Regions from separate parts of the Moritella sp. 24 genome, predicted to be linked through region 1. Evidence: predicted binding sites of a transcription regulator. Region 1 holds the regulator's gene; the other holds the start of a gene.
The links. The regulator MetJ, encoded in region 1, represses methionine synthesis genes. The targets are predictions, from matches to a motif close to TAGACGTCTAGACGTCTA.
Positions count from the first base shown of each region.

Region 2: metK (methionine adenosyltransferase) is a predicted target of MetJ. The motif match lies at 1,175-1,192, and genes of this name have one in related genera.

Region 1 covers NZ_CP056123.1:4,494,059-4,497,490, reverse strand. Annotated here, with positions in the region: gene HWV00_RS20155 (malic enzyme-like NAD(P)-binding protein) at 1-296, shown strand, start outside; gene HWV00_RS20150 (RNA-binding S4 domain-containing protein) at 402-1,049, shown strand; gene metJ (met regulon transcriptional regulator MetJ) at 1,162-1,488, opposite strand; gene HWV00_RS20140 (bifunctional aspartate kinase/homoserine dehydrogenase II) at 1,666-3,432, shown strand, end outside.
Region 2 covers NZ_CP056123.1:3,726,505-3,729,936, forward strand. Annotated here, with positions in the region: gene clcA (H(+)/Cl(-) exchange transporter ClcA) at 1-300, shown strand, start outside; gene HWV00_RS16580 (YfaZ family outer membrane protein) at 389-925, opposite strand; gene metK (methionine adenosyltransferase) at 1,258-2,409, shown strand; gene HWV00_RS16590 (SprT family zinc-dependent metalloprotease) at 2,521-3,066, shown strand; gene HWV00_RS16595 (hypothetical protein) at 3,217-3,432, shown strand, end outside.

The DNA of each region.
Region 1 (3,432 bases):
ATAACGTATTATGTTTCCCGTTTATTTTCCGTGGCGCATTAGACTCGCGTGCGAGTGTGATTAATGAAGCGATGAAAGTAGCTGCGGTACATGCAATCCGTAAAATTGCGAAAGAAGAAGTACCTGAATCAGTATTAATTGCATCAGGCGCAACATCATTGGAATTTGGTAAAGAGTATATTATTCCAAAACCAATGGACCCTCGTTTATTGCCACGTGTTGCACGTGCTGTTGCATTGGCTGCGGTAGAGACGGGCGTATCACGTATCGAACTACCTGAAAATTACATGCTATAAGCAAATAGTATCGTTTTCACAAACGCCAAGGTTTATCCTTGGCGTTTGCATTTCTAGCCTTATACTTGTATAAAGACCCGCTATTTGCTCACATTTAAGGTTCCCATGTCTGAAGAATATGAAATTGAAGTTATCCCTGTTGTTGTTGCTGAAGAACCAATTGAATTATATAAAATTTTAAAAATTGAAAATCTAGCGACATCAGGCAGTGAAGCGAAAAACTATATTGCAGACGGTTATGTGTATGTGAATGGTGAAGTTGAAACACGCAAACGTAAAAAGATTATGTTTGGCGATATCATCGGCTTTAATGGTGAAGCTTTTCAAGTAATGTCAGCGGAAGAGCTTGCTGAATATGATCATGCCGAAGAAGACGAACAGCAAGGTTATGAAGATGATGCTGAATACTTCACTGAAGAAGAGTTTGTTGATCCTGCTGCTCTAGCGTCTGATTCTGTTGCAACATACATGTCAGAAAATGGTCTTACAGAAAGCGACTTCACAGAGCATAATGATGTTGAGCAAGATGTTGCTGACGCTGTAGAACACGAGACTATTGTACCTGTACCTGTACCTGTATCGGTAGCGCCGGCTGCCAAGCCTGTTGTTGAAAGCATTCCTGTTGATACTTGGGAACAGCCTGAAAAGAAGAAAAAGAAAAAATCTGAAGCTAAAGCTAAACAAGTAAAAGCAGTTGAACCGAAATCTGTTGAGAAAAAGAAAAAAGGCCGTGCGGCACCTTTTAGTTTTTAATGACTCTTTAACGAAATAAAATATCTATTGGGTAGGTGAAATGCGTACCCGTTAGATCAAAACAGGCTCCTGATTAGGAGCCTGTTTAATTTGTAACTGTGTATTCTATCGATTAATCATCTGATTCTAAATAATCATCAATATTGATACCGAGTGCAAGCATCTGTGCTTTCGCTTCTGCAGGGATACTATCTGGCTTGTCTTTCGTTAAATCTTCATCTTCAGGTAATGGTTGACCTGTATAAGCATGTAAAAATGCTTCACATAACAATTCACTGTTAGTCGCATGACGTTGATTATTAATCTGACGGCGAGTTCTTTCATCTGTTAGTACTTTTAATACTTTCAAAGGAATTGAAACAGTAATCTTTTTGACCTGCTCACTCTTTTTCCCATGCTCGGCATAGGGGCTAATATACTCGCCATTCCACTTCGTCATTTTTGACCTTTGCGTAAATTATTATTTAATGAATAAGTAATAAGTCTACCTTTGAATTTGATTATTGGCAATCAGTATGTAAAGAGCTCTAGACGTCTATTGACCTTTTGTAGCCGAATGGTGTATGTTTTGAGGTACTGGTAATACACTAATTCTATATTAAGTCTGGGAGAACGCATGGACGCAGTGAAGCGTAGTATTCATAAATTTGGTGGCAGTAGTTTAGCTGATGCTACCTGTTATCGTCGCGTGTTGACGATTATTAGTCAGCACACCAACGCTCGCGATCTTATTGTTGTTTCTGCCGCTGGCAAGACCACGAATCAATTGTTGGAGTTATTACAATTGGCTGAAGATGGTGATCAAGCTGCATCTGATCGCCTTATTGCGACGTGCGAGTACCAAAAAAAACTGATTAAAGAATTGTTAAGTGATGAATTGTGCGAACAGCTCATCGCTGCACTACAAGATGATATTCATACCATTGGTCATCTATTAGAAACAAGTCTTGATCGATATGCTAAAAATCAAATTCTTGCCCATGGTGAAGTGTGGTCTGCACGTTTATTAGCGGCATTATTAAATCAAGCTGAATTGCCAGCCGATGACTTAGACTCCCGCTTATTTTTGACTACTGAATTAGCGGCACAGCCAATTGTTGATGAAACCTTATCTCGACAGAAGCTCACTCATTGTTTAGAGAGTTTAACCGGGCGAGTTGTTGTGACTGGTTTTATTGCTGGTGATAGACAACAGCGTACAGTGACGTTAGGTCGGAATGGTTCTGATTACTCTGCAACATTATTGGCAGCATTAGTCGATGCACATCAAACGACGATTTGGAGTGATGTTGCAGGCGTATTTAGTGCTGATCCTCGTCGCGTAAAAGATGCTGAACTACAAACCAAACTGTCACTTGATGAAGCAGCTGAGCTAGCGCGTTTAGGCTCTCCGGTATTGCATGCTCGTACATTACAACCTGTTGTTGAGAGTCGGCAGCATGTACAGTTACGTTGCAGCTACACTCCTGATGAAGGGTCAACTCAGATTCACCGTCGTTTACCAAAAGGTAAAGGCGCGAAAATTGTCACTTCGATTGATGATCTCCACTTAGTGGATGTGGAGTTTAGTGCTGAGTCTGATTACCAACAAGAATATAATCAGTTAATTATACTGTTAGCACAGCAACAGCTATCACCTATCTGTATTAAACGTCGCCCGACAGATAATCGGGTTCGATTAGGTTATACCGCTGAAATTGTTGAGTTTGCACTGGCTGCATTACAAGAATATAAGCAACAAACAACCAGTGCCGTGACAATTGAGCATGTGAGTGGTTTTTGCATGGTGGCGTTGGTCGGATCGGGTGTCACGGATAATGCCTTACAATCACATCAATTCTATCAATTAATCTCAGAGCACAATCTAACATTTGTACAAACAGGTGAGAACCACTTAAGCATTTGTGCTGTGTTACAGCAAGTGGTGCTAGAGCCTTTATTGAAAGAGTTACATACCGCGTTATTCAAACAGCCTCGACGTATTGGTGTTGTGCTATTTGGAAAAGGGAATATCGGCGCCGGTTGGTTATCCTTGTTCGCAGAACAAATGCATAAAGTGCCTGAACAACAAAATGTAGAACTGTGTTTATGCGGTGTTTATGGTTCGCGAGGCGGGGTATTAGATTTTAACGGTCTGGATGCGACAAGGGTACTAGACACCTTCCAACCTGAACCGTTTGTGTGGGAACAGCTGCTATCTAATTTAGCATTACATCCGTTTGATGAGCTTGTGATTATTGATATTACAGCGAGTGAAGCCGTTAGCTATTATTACCCTGAATTCGCACAACATGGATTCCACCTTATTTCTGCTAATAAATTTGCTGGTGCAGCAAAGAGCGAGTTTTATAACCGTGTTCAGCAAAGTTTTTCTGATAATGAA
Region 2 (3,432 bases), 770 kb from region 1:
GCTGCCGAACTATTTCCAAGTTTCGTTGACGAACCTATCGTCTATGCAATTGCAGGTATGGGCGCATTATTTGCAGCGACAGTAAGAGCACCTGTAACAGGTATTGTGTTAGTCGTTGAAATGACAGATAGCTATGAATTGATTTTACCTTTATTAATCACTTGCCTTGGCGCAACATTCGTCGCTCAAGCAATTGGCGGAAAACCACTTTACGCCGAACTCTTAAAATTATCCTTACCCAAAGAAGCAGGCCCTGAAGAAGAAAAAGAGAGATTGGCAACACCTGTTTCAGTCAATTAATATGTGATTTATCGATAAATTCACATGACGAAAAACAAAAAAAGCACCCTTAGGTGCTTTTTACGATATAAATGAATCTAAAGTGATCTTAGAAGACCCACGCTAGACCAAATAATATATCACTTGTTAAACGTTCGCTTGGCATGCGATCATATTCAACTGTCGTATGGTTATATTCAACAAAGAAACTTGCAGTCGGCATTACCGCATAGCTAGCACGTGCAATCCACTGTGTGTAATTCTCTGTATCGCCAAACGCTAAGATTTCTGGACTAAAGTGAAACTCAGCTTCAAGGCTAAACTCTTCAGTTAAGCGTAATCCACCTAAACCACCAAATGCTAATGCATAACCATCACCATTGTCGTTATCCATTCTCATCGCTTTTGCGCCAAGTTCAAAAAACGTTGAACCTACATCTTGAAACGCATAAAGACCTGTATCTACAGTGTAACCATTGTCGATAGTTTGTAGGTAATCACCTTTTAACTTAAGTGCTTCTTGCATTTCAATGTCGTAGCCCAAAACGATATTATCGTTATCGAAAGCAAGTGAAATATTTGATGCAGCACTGCTAAAGCTAGCGAGTAACCCTGCTGTGATAACTAATGATTTTTTCAATGACACTTTAATTATTCCCAATGGCAAATGAGTGATAATGGTAATTATATTTAATAATAGTAAACGAATATTTAATTTCAGCTAAAAAATAGTCGTGACTTCATACTTTTAGTACTTTCGTCCTATGCTACTGCATATTGACTGTTTATTACATATATACATAAATAAAAATCCACTGAAAATCGCAGTTTTAAACATATTTAATAAATTAATATGACATAAAGACTATCTTAATACCGGTAAAGTGGTTTAGAATAGCCGTCTAGATGTTAAAACTTCTACACATATAAACGTATATTACGTCGGTTGTGTTTAAATATAGAGAGAGAATAAGAACCATGGCTAAACATTTGTTTACCTCTGAGTCAGTATCAGAAGGTCATCCTGATAAAATTGCAGACCAAATCTCCGATGCTGTACTTGATGCAATCATCGCTCAAGACCCTAAAGCACGCGTAGCCTGTGAGACTTATGTTAAAACAGGTATGGTTATGGTTGGTGGTGAAGTAACGACTGACGCTTGGGTTGATATCGAAGAAATCACTCGTAAGACAGTACGTGAAATCGGTTACATCAACTCAGAAATGGGTTTTGACGCTGACTCTTGTGCTGTATTAAACACAATCGGTAAGCAATCTCCAGATATCAATCAAGGTGTTGACCGTGATGATCCACTAGAGCAAGGCGCTGGTGACCAAGGTTTAATGTTTGGTTATGCAAACAATGAAACTGAAGAATTAATGCCTGCGCCAATTACTTACTCACACAAGCTGGTTAAACGCCAAGCTGAAGTACGTAAAAGCGGTACACTTCCTTGGTTACGTCCTGATGCAAAAAGCCAAATCACATTTGCTTATGACGACGGTAAAATTGTTGGTATCGATGCAGTTGTTCTTTCAACTCAGCATTCTGAAGATATCAAACAAGCAGATCTAGTTGAAGCCGTGATGGAAACAATCATCAAGCCAGTACTACCTGAGCAATGGTTAACGAAAGATACTAAATTCTTCATTAACCCAACCGGTCGTTTCGTTATCGGTGGTCCAGTAGGTGACTGTGGTTTGACTGGCCGTAAAATTATCGTAGATACATACGGTGGTATGGCGCGTCACGGTGGTGGTGCATTCTCTGGTAAAGATCCATCAAAAGTAGATCGTTCAGCAGCATATGCAGCACGTTACGTTGCTAAAAACATTGTAGCGGCTGGCCTAGCTGACCGTTGTGAAATCCAAGTTTCTTACGCGATCGGTGTTGCAGAACCAACGTCAATCTCTGTTGAAACATTCGGTACTGGTAAAGTAAGCGAAGAGTTATTAACTAAACTTGTTCGTGAACATTTCGAATTACGTCCACACGGTCTAATCGAAATGCTAGATCTTAAGCGCCCTATTTACCAAAATACAGCTGCTTATGGTCACTTTGGTCGTAGCGAATTCTCTTGGGAAGCAACAGACAAAGCTGAAATCCTACGTGATGCAGCAGGTCTTTAATCAACATTAACATTTAGCTAGCAACTGCTAATTAACAGTTGCGAGTTAATCGTTAATAGTAGAGGCGCTTTTGGTTATATAACCAAAGCGCCTTTTTTATAGATACCAATTATGCCCGACACTTTATTATCACAAAATGCACCACCACAGAGTGCACATCAACAAAATCCTACACCTGAAATGCTAGCGCAATTAGTGTTAGCAAAAATAGACACGTGCTACCAGCAAGCCGAACAACGGTTAAATCGCAACTTCCCTCGCCCACAAATTAATTTTAATCAACGTGGTAAAGCAGCAGGAAGTGCCAGATTACAAACAAATGAATTACGTTTTAATCCCGTTTTATTACGAGAAAATCAACAACATTTCATTGCACATACCGTCCCACATGAAGTTGCTCACCTATTGGTTTACCAAATTTTTGGTCGAACTAAGCCCCATGGTAAAGAGTGGCAACAAATCATGAATAAAATATTTGATCTCACCGCAAAAACAACACATGAATATGACGTATCGAGTGTGAAAGGCAAAACTTTTACCTATGCTTGTCAATGTACTGAGCATCAGCTAACAATTCGTCGTCATAATAAAATAGTTCGCGATAACGTCAAATATATTTGTCGATTTTGCAGAAAAAGTTTAACCATAAAGTATTAAATTGTATTTAATAACAAGAGATTAACCCAAAACTTTAATATGACAACTTGTTAGCTAATTATATGAAAAATTAACGTTATATAGGTGTATTTATCTAAATTCATAAGATAAAATAACTTAATACATACCATTGTGATAGGGAACTAGGTTATGACTCAAACGTTGGATACTGCAAAATCAACCGATTATGAAATGGAAAAACTGATAGCTGCAGTTTTAAAGCGTAATAAAAATCAGGCGGAGCAAATTGCTCGTAGTCTTGATCTGAGTGCTTTATCGATCTCTCAACGTATTTTTATGGCTAAATCAGGTGTGTTAAAAGAAAAAATGTTAACAGATTCAGATATCGCAGTTCGTTACGCAGCA